Regions from separate parts of the Clostridium beijerinckii genome, predicted to be linked through region 3. Evidence: riboswitches for the same ligand, from Rfam matches in the RefSeq annotation. Region 3 holds a riboswitch; each other region holds the start of a gene.
The links. Region 3 has a riboswitch for S-adenosylmethionine ahead of PZA12_RS07475 (vitamin B12 dependent-methionine synthase activation domain-containing protein). Riboswitches for the same ligand answer to the same signal wherever they lie in the genome.

Region 1: another riboswitch for S-adenosylmethionine. It lies ahead of PZA12_RS03530 (methionine ABC transporter ATP-binding protein); the one in region 3 lies ahead of PZA12_RS07475 (vitamin B12 dependent-methionine synthase activation domain-containing protein).
Region 2: another riboswitch for S-adenosylmethionine. It lies ahead of PZA12_RS04500 (O-acetylhomoserine aminocarboxypropyltransferase/cysteine synthase family protein); the one in region 3 lies ahead of PZA12_RS07475 (vitamin B12 dependent-methionine synthase activation domain-containing protein).
Region 4: another riboswitch for S-adenosylmethionine. It lies ahead of PZA12_RS01315 (trans-sulfuration enzyme family protein); the one in region 3 lies ahead of PZA12_RS07475 (vitamin B12 dependent-methionine synthase activation domain-containing protein).

Annotation. Positions count from the first base shown of each region.
Region 1 is NZ_CP144906.1:721,580-725,476, forward strand. Features, by position in the region: gene PZA12_RS03525 (bifunctional metallophosphatase/5'-nucleotidase) at 1-1,688, shown strand, start outside; SAM riboswitch class I at 2,113-2,230, shown strand; gene PZA12_RS03530 (methionine ABC transporter ATP-binding protein) at 2,374-3,339, shown strand; gene PZA12_RS03535 (methionine ABC transporter permease) at 3,339-3,897, shown strand, end outside.
Region 2 is NZ_CP144906.1:931,508-935,404, forward strand. Features, by position in the region: rRNA gene PZA12_RS04485 (23S ribosomal RNA) at 1-537, shown strand, start outside; rRNA gene rrf (5S ribosomal RNA) at 791-907, shown strand; gene PZA12_RS04495 (peroxiredoxin) at 977-1,444, opposite strand; SAM riboswitch class I at 1,677-1,790, shown strand; gene PZA12_RS04500 (O-acetylhomoserine aminocarboxypropyltransferase/cysteine synthase family protein) at 1,990-3,279, shown strand; gene PZA12_RS04505 (response regulator transcription factor) at 3,471-3,897, opposite strand, start outside.
Region 3 is NZ_CP144906.1:1,606,461-1,610,357, reverse strand. Features, by position in the region: gene PZA12_RS07480 (homocysteine S-methyltransferase family protein) at 1-572, opposite strand, end outside; gene PZA12_RS07475 (vitamin B12 dependent-methionine synthase activation domain-containing protein) at 562-1,245, opposite strand; SAM riboswitch class I at 1,404-1,512, opposite strand; gene PZA12_RS07470 (MraY family glycosyltransferase) at 1,615-2,565, opposite strand; gene PZA12_RS07465 (MFS transporter) at 2,729-3,897, opposite strand, start outside.
Region 4 is NZ_CP144906.1:262,705-266,601, reverse strand. Features, by position in the region: gene PZA12_RS01320 (trans-sulfuration enzyme family protein) at 1-963, opposite strand, end outside; gene PZA12_RS01315 (trans-sulfuration enzyme family protein) at 997-2,145, opposite strand; SAM riboswitch class I at 2,282-2,400, opposite strand; gene PZA12_RS01310 (ABC transporter permease) at 2,767-3,897, opposite strand, start outside.

The DNA.
Region 1 (3,897 bases), 880 kb from region 3:
CTAATACTGATATACCAAGAATGGTTAATATATCTAGTTCAATAACTTTATTAGCAACAACAGATGTTCATGGTACAGTTTTAAACTATGATTATGGAACAGGGAAAGCACCATCTAAAGCACAGGGATTAGCTAAAGTTTCATCATATGTTAAAAGTGTAAGAGAAAATAATAATAATGTGATGCTAATTGATAATGGAGACACAATTCAAGGAACACCACTATCATATTACTATGATATTTTAGATACTACTTTAGAGCACCCTATGGCAAAGGTTATGGGGGCCATGAAGTATGATTCGTGGACACTAGGAAATCATGAATTCAATTATGGATTAGATGTATTAAATAGAGTAATTAAAGACTATAAATCAGAAGGTATAGCAGTACTTGGAGCTAATATATATAAGAAAGATTCAACAAATTTTGTAGATCCATATATAATGAAAAGTTTTTATGTTAATGGTAAAGAAGTCAAAGTAGCGGTTATAGGTTTAGAAAATAAATGCATACCAAGTTGGGAAGATAAAAAACATTATGATGGATTGGTATTTAATGATCTTGTAGATGAATCTAAAAAGTGGGTTAAAGAAGTAAAAGCCAAGGGCGCAGATGTTGTTATAATATCAGCACATAGTGGTCAAGAGAGTGATGCAGATGTTATACCAGAAAATGAAATTAATGCAATAGCGACACAAGTTGATGGAATAGATGCAATTATGGCAGGTCACACACATTTAAAAGTAAATGATCTAACTAAGAAGAATCCAGAAGGTAAAGTTGTTCCAATAGTTGAGTCAACTAAGGGAGCTACAGGTTTGGCACAAGTGGATATGAACTTTGATGGAAATGCAAAGCTTATAGGAATTTCAACAAAAAACATTGTTATCGATAATAGCATAGTAGATGATCAGGAGATTGTCGATTTAATTAAACCTTATGAAGATACAACATTAAAATATGTAGATACAAAAATAGGAACTTCAACTGGAGAATTTACAGGAAGTGGACAGTTAACTGAGCCTACTGCAATTATGGAGCTCATTAATAAAGTACAAAAAGAAAGTGCTGGGACTCAATTATCAATTGCGGCACCATTAAGTTCTGGAGCATATATACCTCAAGGGGATGTTACAATAAAAGATATGATGGCAGTATATGTATTTGAAAACTTTTTGTATGGAGTAAAAATGACAGGAAAGCAATTGAAGGATTGGATGGAATATTCAGTTAGATATTATGCTCAAACAACAGGGGATAATGCAGCAGTAATAAAAGATCCAATATTAAATATTCCAGATTATAACTTGGATCAATTATATGGTGCAACATATGATATTGATTTAACACAGCCTGCATGTACTATCGGTAAGGAAACAGGAAGAGTAATATCAGGAAATAGAATAAAGAATTTAAAGGTTAATGGTGTTGAAGTAAAAGATTCAGATGAATTTACAGTTGCTATAAACAATTATAGATTTAATGGCGGTGGTGGTTTTATGAAGGCCGCTGGATTAAGTAATACTGATCCAAATATTATTGTCTATGATTCAGGAAAAGCACTTGGTGATGATGGCCAAGTGAGAAGCTTAATGACTAGCTACATTAAAAAACATGGAGAGATATCTCCAGATTGCTCAAATAATTGGGAGATACTGAATGTAGATAAACAGAAAAAAGCAGCTTAAGATATGAAGCAATTATTTTGAGGAATAAAATATATAAAGTGATTCTAGTAAAAATGAAGCCATGCACATAGATAGATTTATCTACATGTGTATGGTTTCAAATTTTATTGTAGAATATTTATTATTTTTTATGTTAATATTTTTATTAGCATAGATATTGATTTTGAATATTTGATAGAAATATATAGCATATGCAGCAGATTTAACAATATAAATATAAAATAATTTAATATTTATACTATAAACTTAAATTTATTAATTAATTTCGTAAAAAAATCTTGCAATATATGCAGAAAATATATATAATAAAACCAATCCGATTACAATACTTGGATTTGAAAGAGCAAAAGGTTATTCTATAGATTTTGACAAATTAAAAAAAGTTGTATATAATTAGGTCAAAGCTAAATTAAATAATCTGAATATCTTATCGAGAGCGGTGGAGGGACTGGCCCTTTGAAACCCGGCAACCGAAATATTATTTTTATTAAATGATATTTATATGGTGCTAATTCCAGCAGCTTTTAGCTGATAGATGAGAGGATAAATTTGTATGGTGTTTTATGCGCTAGAGATTTATTCTCTAGCGCTTTTGTTTTGAGGTGAACGTTAATAATCAAGTTAATTATTACATCACCTTAGTTATCCGGAAACTAACAAAACAAAGTCAAAGGAGGAAATGTGTTTGATAGAAATTAAAAATGTGGTAAAGAATTTTGGGGAAACACAAGTTATAAAAGATGTATCAATAAGCATTAAAGAGGGCGAAATTTATGGAATAATAGGGCACAGCGGAGCAGGAAAGTCAACATTATTAAGATGCATTAATGGACTTGAATCTTATGATGGAGGTTCAGTAAATGTAATGGGGAAAGAGGTTTCATCATTAGAAGGAAAAAGTCTTAGGGAATTTAGAAAAGATTTGGGGATGATTTTTCAAAATTTCAATCTTATGCAAAGAAAAAATGTTTTTGATAATGTTGCTCTTCCTCTTGAAGTGTGGGGGTACAACAAAAGTGAAATTAAGGACAAAGTATTAAGATTATTAGATTTAGTTGGATTAACAGACAAAAAGCTAAGCAAACCGTCAGAGCTTAGTGGTGGACAAAAACAAAGAGTAGCAATAGCAAGGGCATTAGCACTAGACCCTAAAATACTACTTTGTGATGAGGCTACTTCTGCCTTAGATCCTAAAATTACAAAAGATATTTTAGCGTTACTTTCTAAAATAAACAAAGAATTAGGGATTACGATAGTAATGGTAACTCATCAAATGGAAGTAATAAAAGAAGTTTGTGAAAAAGTTGCACTATTAGATGGTGGAAAAATAAAAGCAGAAGGAAGAGCAGAAGATTTATTCTTACAACCAGGAAAATCATTAAAGAAATTCTTAGGAGAAGAAGATGAAGGGATACTACCAGAAGAAGGTGTTAATATCAAGATATTCTTCCCAAGTGATTCTTCTGAAAATGCATTAATCACAAAGATGGCAAGGGAATTAGAAATAGATTTTTCTATAGTTTGGGGAAAACTTGAAAAATTTAGAAGCGAAGTATTAGGCGGGCTTGTAATAAATATCAGCGAAGATGATAAGGACAAGGTTATAAAGTACCTTGAAAATAAGGAAATCTTATTGGAGGTGATCGAATAATGAATCAGGTAATAGTAAAAGCTTTAATAGAAACTCTAGAGATGGTTTTTGCATCGACTATAGGTTCACTTATTTTAGGATTTATACCTGCAATAATATTAACAGTTACTGCAAAAGACGGATTAAGACCAAATAAAATAGTTTATACAATTTTAGATTTAGTAATTAATATATTAAGAAGTTTTCCAGTTATCATATTAATGGTAGCAATAATACCATTAACTAGATTTATTGCTGGTAAATCTATAGGTACAGAAGCAGCTATTGTTCCACTTACAATTGCAGCAGCACCATTTGTGGCAAGAATTATAGAATCATCACTTAGAGAAGTGGATAAAGGAATAATAGAGGCGGCAAGATCTTTTGGAGCATCAAACACTCAAATTATCTTTAAGGTAATGCTTAAAGAAGCAATTCCTTCAATAGCATCAGGAATTACTCTTACAATAATAAGTATTGTTGGATATTCTGCAATGGCAGGAACTATTGGGGGTGGAGGACTTGGTCAAGTAGCTATAAGCTATGGATATCAAAGATTCCAAACTGATTATATGGTAG
Region 2 (3,897 bases), 670 kb from region 3:
TGGAGCAGGGACGAAAGTCGGGCTTAGTGATCCGGTGGTACCTCGTGGGAGGGCCATCGCTCAACGGATAAAAGCTACCTCGGGGATAACAGGCTGATCTCCCCCAAGAGTTCACATCGACGGGGAGGTTTGGCACCTCGATGTCGGCTCGTCGCATCCTGGGGCTGAAGTAGGTCCCAAGGGTTGGGCTGTTCGCCCATTAAAGCGGCACGCGAGCTGGGTTCAGAACGTCGTGAGACAGTTCGGTCCCTATCCGTCGCGGGCGTAGGAAATTTGAGAGGAGCTGTCCTTAGTACGAGAGGACCGGGATGGACTGACCTATGGTGTACCAGTTGTTTCGCCAGAAGCATAGCTGGGTAGCTAAGTCGGGAAGGGATAAACGCTGAAAGCATCTAAGTGTGAAGCCCACCTCAAGATGAGATTTCCCATAGCATAAGCTAGTAAGACCCCTTGAAGACTACAAGGTTGATAGGTCAGAGGTGTAAGTATGGTAACATATTTAGCTGACTGATACTAATAGGTCGAGGGCTTGACCAATATAGTCAAGTTGTAATATACATTAAAGAAACTGTGTGCAATTTTGAAAGAACAAAGTTTTTTCAAAAAGGAATAATTACAGTAATAGATTAATGTAATTGTAGTATAAGCGTAAACTAAGAGTCTTTTTTCAAAGGAAACTCGACTCACATTCGTTCGCTGAGTACTAATTTACACGAATAAGGAATACAAATCGCAAAAGTGATTTGCATAAGTTCGTTCGACCAAATTATAGATTTGGGAACTCACTTAATCTCGTGATGATGGCATAGAGGTAACACTCCTTCCCATTCCGAACAGGAAAGTTAAGGTCTATAGCGCCGATGGTACTGCATGGGAGACTGTGTGGCAGAGTAGGACGTTGCGAGGTAAGCAAAAAAGATAGTTGTAATAACTATCTTTTTTTATTTATTATCATAAAATATTTTAAATAATTAAATTATTGTATAGAACATTTTAATTGTTCTATATGTCCTGTAACCTTAACCTTCCTATAAATCTTTGATATAATCCCATTTTCATCTATTACGAATGTACTTCTTTCAATACCTATGGATTTCTTCCCAAACATATTTTTTTCCTTTAATACGCCGTAGAGATTACATACCTCCTCTTTTTCATCTGAAAGAAGAATGAAGGGCAATTTATATTTTGCAATAAATTTATCATGAGACGTTAGAGAATCTCTGCTTATACCTAAAATAACAGCATTTTTCATTTCAAAATCATCCAAACCATTTTTAAAATCTTGTGCTTCTTGTGAACAGCCAGGAGTATTATCTTTAGGATAAAAATACAAGATGACTTTTTTATTTAAATAATCACTTAATTTATGTTCTTTTTTATCAGATCCTACTAATGTAAAATCAGGAGCTTTCATTCCTTCTTCTAAAGTTAAACTTTCCATTTTAATACCTCCATGTCTTTTATAATAATTATTATCTATCAAGATTAAATATTTGTAAAGTAGAAAAGAAATATTGCGACTGGGTTTATTTAGAATATATAACTGGGAATTCTAGATAAAATAACTAATTGATAAAAAATAGATGCAAAATTTAAAATACTGTTGACATATATAACAATAAAATGTATACTTTATATCATAGTAAACAACTAAGAATAATATAATATAATAATTTTTATCAAGAAAGGCGGAGGGACTGGCCCTATGATGCCTAGCAACCTGAATTAAAAATCTATTTTAATTTAAGGTGCTAATTCCTGCAGATATTTTATCTGAAAGATAAGAATGTACATATTTTTTTGCTACTTTCTTATCTAGAAAGTAGCTCTTTTATTATCTAAATGTCTAATTATTTGTATATTTCTCTAGGATCGTGATAAAAATCAAATTCAAAGCTAAATATAATATCTAGAAAATTAGGGTAACGTACAAATCATAGTAAATATATTAAAAATAAAAATTATATAAAATGGGGGCAACAAATTATGAGTAATCAAGAAAGAAAATTAAAATTTGAAACACTTCAACTTCATGTAGGGCAAGAACAACCTGATTCAGCAACAGATTCTAGAGCAGTGCCAATTTACCAAACAACTTCATATGTATTTAAAAATTCTGCACATGCAGCAGCAAGATTTGGACTAGCTGATGCTGGAAATATATATGGTCGTTTAACAAATTCAACACAAGATGTTTTTGAAAAACGTGTTGCAGCTTTGGAAGGTGGAGTAGCAGCTCTTGCGGTAGCATCTGGAGCAGCAGCAATAACATATGCATTGCAAAATATAACTAAAGCTGGTGATCACATAGTTGCAGAAAAAACTATATATGGAGGATCTTATAATTTGTTAGCACATACGTTTCCTACAAACGGTGTTACAACAACATTTGTAGATCCATCTGACCTATCAAATTTTGAAAATGCAATTCAAGATAATACCAAAGCAATTTTAATCGAATCACTTGGAAATCCAAACTCAAATATTTTAGATGTTGAAGCATTAGCAGAAATTGCACATAAGCATAAAATACCACTAATAGTGGACAATACATTTGGAACACCATACTTATTTAGACCGATTGAACATGGAGCAGATATAGTTGTTCATTCAGCAACTAAATTTATTGGGGGGCATGGTACATCATTAGGTGGAGTTATTGTGGACTCAGGAAAGTTTGACTGGATAGGTTCAGGAAAGTTCCCACAATTATCAGAAGCAGATCCAAGTTATCATGGAATTAAGTTCGCAGAAGCAGTTGGGGCTGCCGCATATGTGACAAGAATTCGTGCTATTTTATTAAGAGATACGGGTGCATGCATAAGTCCATTTAATGCATTTATATTATTACAAGGTTTAGAAACTCTTTCACTTAGAGTTGAACGTCATGTTGAGAATGCTTTAAAAGTTGTAGAATTTTTAAAGAATCATCCAAAGGTTGAAAGTGTTAATCATCCATCGCTACCAGAGAGCGCTGATAATGCTTTATATAAAAAATATTTCCCTAAGGGAGCAGGTTCTATATTCACATTTGAAATTAAGGGTGGAGCAAAGGAAGCACAGGAATTTATTGATAAACTACAAATATTCTCACTACTTGCAAATGTAGCTGATGTTAAATCATTAGTAATTCACCCAGCTAGTACAACACATTCTCAAATGAATGAAACTGAACTAGCAGAGTCAGGAATTAAACCAAATACAATCCGTCTTTCAATAGGAACAGAACATATTGATGATATAATTTATGACTTATCTCAAGCATTTGAAAGTTAGGAATCATTTAGTTAATAAAAAAAATAATTATTCAACTTAGTTCTAAGAAAAAGTTTTTGGTTAGTTACTTAAGAGGCAGAAGGCAAACAGTCAATATGAGAGTTTGCCTTCTATTTTTCTTTGGAGTGATAAATTCATGATAGTAATTAATATGGTGTAAAATACAATATTATGAGAACAATATAGAATTATTAGTTATAATTTAAATGTTTTATTCTATAGTCGCTAGGATACACACCTACATTAGATTTAAATACTCTGCTAAAATAGAAGGCATCTTTATAACCAATTAATTCACCCACCTTTTTTATTTCCAAGTCAGGCTGATTAATTAAAAGCTGTTTGGCTTCATTAATGCGAATTCTAGTTATATATTTTATAGGAGTTACTCCAGTATATTTTTTAAAAATCTTACTTATATATTCATTTGTAAATCCAAATTTCTCAGAAATTTCAGTTATTGATGTTACGGAGGCATAGTTGCTAAGCAAATAATTTTCAAGTAGTTGGCTTAAGCTTTCGGGTTTCAGGCTGTGATGATCAATTGAAAATGAAGAGAATTCTTTATTTTCAGATTCAAGCATAACAAGAATGCTTTGTAAAGCAGTGCTAAGTTCC
Region 3 (3,897 bases):
ACAAGTACCATGGCTTCTGGAGTACATCCGGTGAATGTTCTCAAATTTTCTTCAAAGGTCATTGTACAAAATATTGGCAAACTTGAATTTTCCTTTGCTGCAAGCACTGCGGCCTTAAGCTCGTATAAATCTGTCATTGTTTCAATTAAAATTATATCAACACCAGATTTAACCCCTTGAATTATTTGTCGTTTAAAAATTTCATACGCTCTGTCAAAACTTAGAGTTCCCATAGGCTCTAAGAGTTCCCCTATAGGACCTACATCCAGTGCTATATATGTTTCACTATTTCCTTTAGCTTTTTTGGCAATATTAACTGCCGCATCTATCGCTTCTTCAACCACTAAATCACAAAGTTTTAGCTTAAGTTCATTAGCACCAAAAGTATTAGTAGTTATTACATTAGCACCGCTAGATATATATTCTCTATGAATTTCTTCTATTATATGTGGCTCTTTTAGATTTAAGATTTCAGGATTTTCTCCTAATTTCAGTCCTTTCTTTTGAAGCATTGTTCCCATAGCTCCATCAAATATTAATATGTTATTTTTTATATATTCCCTAAGCCCCACAGATTTCTCCCTCTCTTCTAAAACTGCAATTTTTATAGTTAGCACATTTTTTGCAGCTCTTTATTTTCTTTTTACTTCCACTATCTATTATTCCTATTATTGCTGTAACAGATTTCCTGGGAAATAGTAAATTGTTTTCTGATACAGTAAGTCCAATTTTTTTTTGAGCATCTAATACCCATAAAAAGCTACTTTGAACATCTAACGGCAAATCTCCATAACCTGGACTATACCTAAAAGTTATATCCTTATTATTCAATATAGCTTTTTCCTTAACAATACTTTCTACATAATCGCATATTTCCTCTACTGCCGTTGTAGCACAAGCATCTAATATAAGTGCCTTTGTTAAATTTATTTTTTCATATAATCTCGTTTTTCTTTCTACATCATTTCCCAAAGTTGCTGCCATTAATACGCACTGTTTTGAATCTTTAAGATGCTCATTTATATCTTTTCCATATAAAATTAGTTTTGTATTAACAACCTCTATAGCCTCATCAAGCTGTATTATATCTTTATATTCATACATAAATCTTGGGGTAATTATCTTCTTTATTTCTTCTCTGCATTCCTCAATAAGATTTATAATATTTTCATCTATATCCTGTCCTTTATATCCAAGGTACCTAAGTACTTCATCCTTGTTTATCTGTAGTTTCAAATCTCCCATATATTAATCACCACCTTATTACTAATCTCAAAGCACTACCATGTCCTATAAATTTTCATTGTTACTCTTCACAATCATTTATATAATCTTTCTTTTTGATAATTTATTTTAACAAAAAAAGCCTAAAGGTATTCCTTTAGGCTTAAATGCTTTTTAATACCTTATCTACCAGCTTTTACGCTGCAGGATTTAGCACCAAGTAATTCTATAAAATTTACCGGTTGCTGGGTTTCTTCGGGCCAGTCCCTCCACCACTCTTGATAAGTTCCTATAATTCTTAATTATATATTATAATATCTTGCTTGTAAATCTTTCATCTTTAACTTTAAATACTACACTTAAAATATAAAATGTCTAAATATACTAACTTTATCTTTTAATCAGCAGCAATATTATAGAAATCGCACTAAAAGATAAACTTATTAACATTATGTAATTTACGACTTGTACAGTAGTAAGACCTCTTTTCTCTAATCTAAAATGTATCTGGCTTCTATCTGCTTGATACACTGGTTTCCCTTCCGAGAATCTTTTAATAATGACAAATAAATTATCAAATATAGGTACTGCTAAAGCAAGTATTGGTATAAACAAACTTAAAACAGTTGCCTGCTTAAATGCCCCTTCCAATGCTGTTATACTTAAAATAAATCCTAAAAAATTAGCTCCAGAATCTCCCATAAAAACTTTTGCCGGGAATCTATTATAATACAAAAATCCCAAAATTGTTCCAACTAACATTATAGATACTAATGCAGAATCACTTTGTTCTAATATAATTGCTGCTAAGAAAAATGTTATTGCAGATATGAGGGATAACCCTCCTGCCAATCCATCCATACCATCAGACCAGTTAATTACAGTTGTAACTCCAAATATCCAAGTTATTGTAAGGATAAATTGTATTGTAGTGTTCAACTCTACATAACTGCCTGTAAAAGGATTTGTAAATCCTTGAAAAAAAACACCTGCCTTAAACACTAAGATTGCAGATAATAGCTGAATAACTAATCTTGGAAATATAGCAAATTCTTTTCCTTTAGTCTTATACCAATCATCTATTAAACCAATTATTATTATCATTGTTGCTGCAACAAAAACAGTTAATTGCTGCTTCATATCGTCCCTTGGGAATATAAAATACGAAACAAAAAAACCAAAATATAATGCTAAACCTCCGCATAGTGGTGTTGGCACTTTATGTTGTTTTCTTTTGCTGGGCTTATCCGTGAAATGTAATTTGTTAGCTAGTTTCATAAGAAATGGCATGGTAATTAATGCAGTTATAAGTGAAATTACCATTGCTAATACATAATCCATCTTTCCTACTCCTTAGTTAAATATACAGTAGTAAATTATATCCAAGTATTCCATCTTGGTTTACTTCCTATTTGATTATACTATTAAAGATATCTTATATCAATTACAAAATTATTACGGTATAATTAAAAACTAAGAACATAATTTTTTTCCTTTTAAAATACTACTTCTTTTTCACCTTTAGTTGTATTCCAATATTAAAAACTAACGCAATAGCTAATAAAACTAATGCAACTAACATGATATTATGTAAACCACCGTACATAATCTGCTTCATAAGTGGTAATAAATTTTTGGGTAAATCACCTGCGCTTTGGGAGTCACTCAACTTATTTAATGCTTCAATAGTAACTTCTCCATGAGATTCAGCCACACCTTTGTTTAAAGCGTTATTTAAAATTACTCCATATATTGATGACATAAATGTTTGACTTAAAATACGTAAAAGATATGCAAATGATGTTGCAATTGGAATATCTCGTTTTTCGGCATCCTGTTGTACGCTTATTTGTAATATATTAAAACTTAAACCCAAACCAAATCCCTCAAATGCTCCTGCTATTAATAGACCCCATAATGGTATAGCTATTCCAGCTAATGCCATAATTCCAAAAGAAATTATAAACGCTAATGTTCCTAGAGCAATTGTACGATATTTACCTAATCCTGGCTGCATAGCTGGTCCAACTACTGAGCCCAGAAAATTAGTAATAGAACCTGGAATCTGAGTCACACCTCCAATTAAAGCACTTAATCCCAATAATCCTTGCGCCCACATTGGTATGTATATATTAAAGGCAACAAATGCGCCCCATAAAAGAGAAAATAATACGAAATCAACTACTAATGGCCCATTTCTAAAAAGTCTATTAGGTATTATAGGATCCGCTGCCTTTTCTTCAACTTTAAATAGTACTATCAATAAAATAAGACTTATAATAATTAAACTGCTAACCAAGCTTAATGAAGCTGTCTCTATCATTTGAATACCTGTTAAAAGAGTTACTAAGCTAACTATCATAATTACAGCACCTAAGTAATCAATTTTTTCTACTGTAGAAATCTTTTTGGGCTCTTTAAAGAAAATTTGAACACTTAGTATTGAGATTAATGCGATTGGAACATTGATATAGAATACCCAATGCCAACTAAAAGTATCAACTATCCAGCCGCCTATTAAAGGTCCTATAATTGCTGCTGCACTAAAGCTTGCTGTGGCATATCCAATAACCTTAGCCCTCTTTCTTAAGTTTGTATACAAATCTGCATAAATGATAAATGGGATAGTGTTCATTCCACCTGCCCCTATTCCCATAATGGTTCTTGCAATAA
Region 4 (3,897 bases), 1.3 Mb from region 3:
AACAGCCACCGCTACATTCTTTACATTATTTAAAAATATTTTTGTTCTTTCAAATGTTTTAAATTTAAATGATAATACAGCACCTGCTCCATCTGCTTGTTCTAAATGTAGTTCTCTTCCTTCCATAGAAGGTAATCCAAGATAATATACTTTTTCAACTTCTTCTCTAGATTCAAGCCATTCTGCTAACTTTTGAGCACTTTTTTGAAGTACATCTAGTCTAACTTTTAATGTTTTGATACCTCTAACTAAAAGCCACGAGTCTTGTGGTCCAAGTACTGCACCAAAAGTATTTTGTATTTGATAAACTCTATCTCCTAAATCCTTTGTTTTAGTTACAACAAGACCTGCTATAACATCGCTATGACCTCCAAGAAACTTAGTTGCACTGTGAACAACAATATCAACTCCTAACTCAATAGGTCTTTGCAAATATGGTGACATAAATGTATTATCCACTATAGTTATTGCTCCATTTTCTTTAGCTAATTTACTAGCTGTCCTTAAGTCTATAACTTTTAGCAGTGGATTTGAAGGTGTCTCTAAATAAAGACCTTTAGTATTTTCTTTGAATGCTTTTTCTATTTCATCAATATTTGATGCATCTACAAAAGTGAATTCTATATTGAATCTTGAGAATAATTTTGTAGTAGCTCTATATGTTCCACCATATACATCTCCACATATTATAACATGATCTCCTGCAGAGAATATTGATAATACAGAGCAAATAGCTGCCATTCCTGATGCAAATGCAAATCCACACTCACCACCTTCAAGTTCTGCAATTAATTTCTCTACCACATCTCTAGTTGGATTACCTGATCTTGCATAATCGTATTTTCCGAAATTCTCTATATCAAATTGGTGAAATGTTGATGTCTGATATATTGGAGTGCTTACTGATCCTGTTGTCGGATCTATATCTCCACTTGCATGTATTAATTTTGTTCCAAAATTCATATTTAACGCCCCATTCTATTTTAATTATAAATTTTATTTTCCTATAGCATTTTCCAGATCTTTTAGCAAATCTTCTACATTCTCTATTCCTACTGATAGCCTAAGCAGATATTCATCTACTCCAAGTCTTTGCTTAATTTCTTCCGGTATCTCTGAATGTGTTTGGGTAAATGGATATGTTATTAACGTCTCCACTCCCCCTAGACTCTCTGCAAATCTTATTACTTTAACTCTTTCTAAAATCTTGGCAACTAATTCTTTTTCTTTTACTCTAAACGATAATGTTGCCCCAAAACCTGTCGATTGTTTCTTATTTAATTCATAGCCCTCAAAACCTTCTAGACCTACATAATACACCTTTTCTACTTTAGGATTACCTTCTAAAAACTTAGCTATCTTAAGCGTATTCTCTTGTGACCTTTCCAACCTTATATGTAAAGTCTTTATACCTCTTAAAATTAACCATGAATCAAATGGAGATAAAGTTGCTCCTGTTGACATGTGAATTCTTCTGAGTTTTTCTAATATTTCTTCATCATTTACTACTATGAATCCTGCAAGTAAATCATGATGCCCACCTAAAAACTTTGTTCCACTATGAACCACTAAATCTGCTCCTAGTTCTAGCGGCCTTTGATAGTACGGAGTTAAGAAAGTATTATCCACAATTAACAGTAAATTATTTGTTTTTGTTATTTCTGCAACTGCTCTTATATCTGTTACCTTCATCATAGGGTTAGATGGCGTTTCTATAAGTATTGCCTTTGTATTTTCTTTTATAGAATTTAATATATTTTTAGTAACTGTAGTATCAATGAAGGTAGCTTCTAATCCAAAATCTCTAAAAATATCATCAAATAATCTATATGTCCCACCATATAAATCATCAGATAAGATTATATGATCTCCAGACTTAAATAAATGTATACAGGCTGTAATTGCTGCAACTCCTGACGAAAACCCTATCGCTGATTTTCCACCTTCTAAAACAGCTAATGTTTTTTCAGCTTCTTCTCTAGTTGGATTTTGAGCTCTTGCATAATCATATCCTGTGCTATTATTAAGGCCATGATGTTTAAATGTAGCTGCCTGATATATAGGAAAACTTATAGCACCCGTTTCTTTATCTCCACCTGATACTCCACTGACTGCAATTGTTTCAAAAGATTTTTTTAAAGTCATTATTTTGCCTCCTTAAATTTACTTTGCTTAATGCATTACTTATTGCTAATACCAGAGATAATATTAATAAAAAAGCCACTTCCAAAACAAGAAGTGACTTTGTAGTCATATTATAAGTTCTACCGAAACTTAATTCCTCTCATTTTTCAAGATATTCTCTTGCAGGATTTAGCACCAACGAAAAAATTTATATATAAAAATTTTTCAGGTTGCCGGGCTTCAAAGGGCCAGTCCCTCCACCACTCTTAATAAGATTAACTTATCCAGATATTTTTTTGTTAATACTAATTATACATAGTTACAGAGACTTGTCAATAATTATTAGTAAAAATATCGACTTTCTATGTAATTAGATTATTAAAGTTTTATTCCTATCTTAAAATTTATTCAGAATAAGAAAATAGATAGATATTTTAATTATTAATAAAATTAAAATATCTATCTTTCTTAATTTAACCTCTATAACATAAATTATACTTTACATATACGTTTTAAATAATACAATTCATTCATCATAGAATATCTAATTTTTACTATCCACTAGTTCAAAGTGAGCTTCGATGAATTAAACTTCTTAGAATATATATTCCTTATTTTTTATCTACTACTTTTTCATGCTGCTTACTCATATCTTAAGGCTTCAATCGGATCAAGACTTGCTGCTTTTTTAGCTGGATAGTATCCAAAAAACACACCAATTGCCATTGAAAAAGTGAAGCTTATTAAAATTGTTGGAATAGATATCGATATTGGTGATTTTAATACTATGCATGCAATTACTCCCATGCCTATTCCAAATATTATTCCTATCATTCCACCAATTGAACATATTATCACTGACTCAGTTATAAATTGCATCTTTATATGGCTGCTCTTAGCACCAAGGGCTTTTCGCGTTCCTATTTCCCTCGTTCTTTCCGTAACAGATACGAGCATTATATTCATTACTCCTATTCCACCTACAAGTAATGCTATGGCTGCAATTACTGCTACACCAAGGGATATCATATTAATCACTGACGTAAAAGACGCCGCTCGACTTTGATTATTAAAAACATCTATTGTCCAATTCTTATTGCTTTTATATAGCTTTTCCCCATATTTTTTCATGTCTTTTACAAGCTTTTGAGCATCAACATTTTGTTTAGGAGTAATAGTAAAGTATTGATAATTCTTGTTTTTTTGTGATGCTTTTTCTGTTGTTACAGGAATATATAAATCAGTAACTCTATCTTTTTCTGATGCCATACCACCCCCACCAAATAGTGAAGAATTTTCATATTCATATACCCCTACAATTGCATATGTTTCAACTTCATCTTTTGTATAAACCTTAATTTCTTTACCTAGTGGATCAGTCTTTCCTTTAAAGATATTATTAATAAGTTTATCAGAGACTATAGCAATTTTTTTCGCTCCTTTAAGATCTTTATCAGTGATAAATCTCCCACTAGTCAGTTTTACATTATTAACTTCTTTGTATCCCTCGTTTACTCCAATAGTATTTACATTAGCATATAAATATCCATCCCTTACCTTTCCCTGTCCTTTTGTCTCATCTATACTTACGCTGCTAATTCTATCCTTAAATATTTCTTTAAATGAGTCTATTTGCTCTGAAGATATAAGATCGCTATCTTCTGGCTGTTTACTTGGTCCATCATTAAATCCTGCAGAGGTTCCATCATCTTTTTTTTCAGTTAAGACAACTTCCATATTATTTGCACCCATGTTGTCCAACTCACTTGTTAC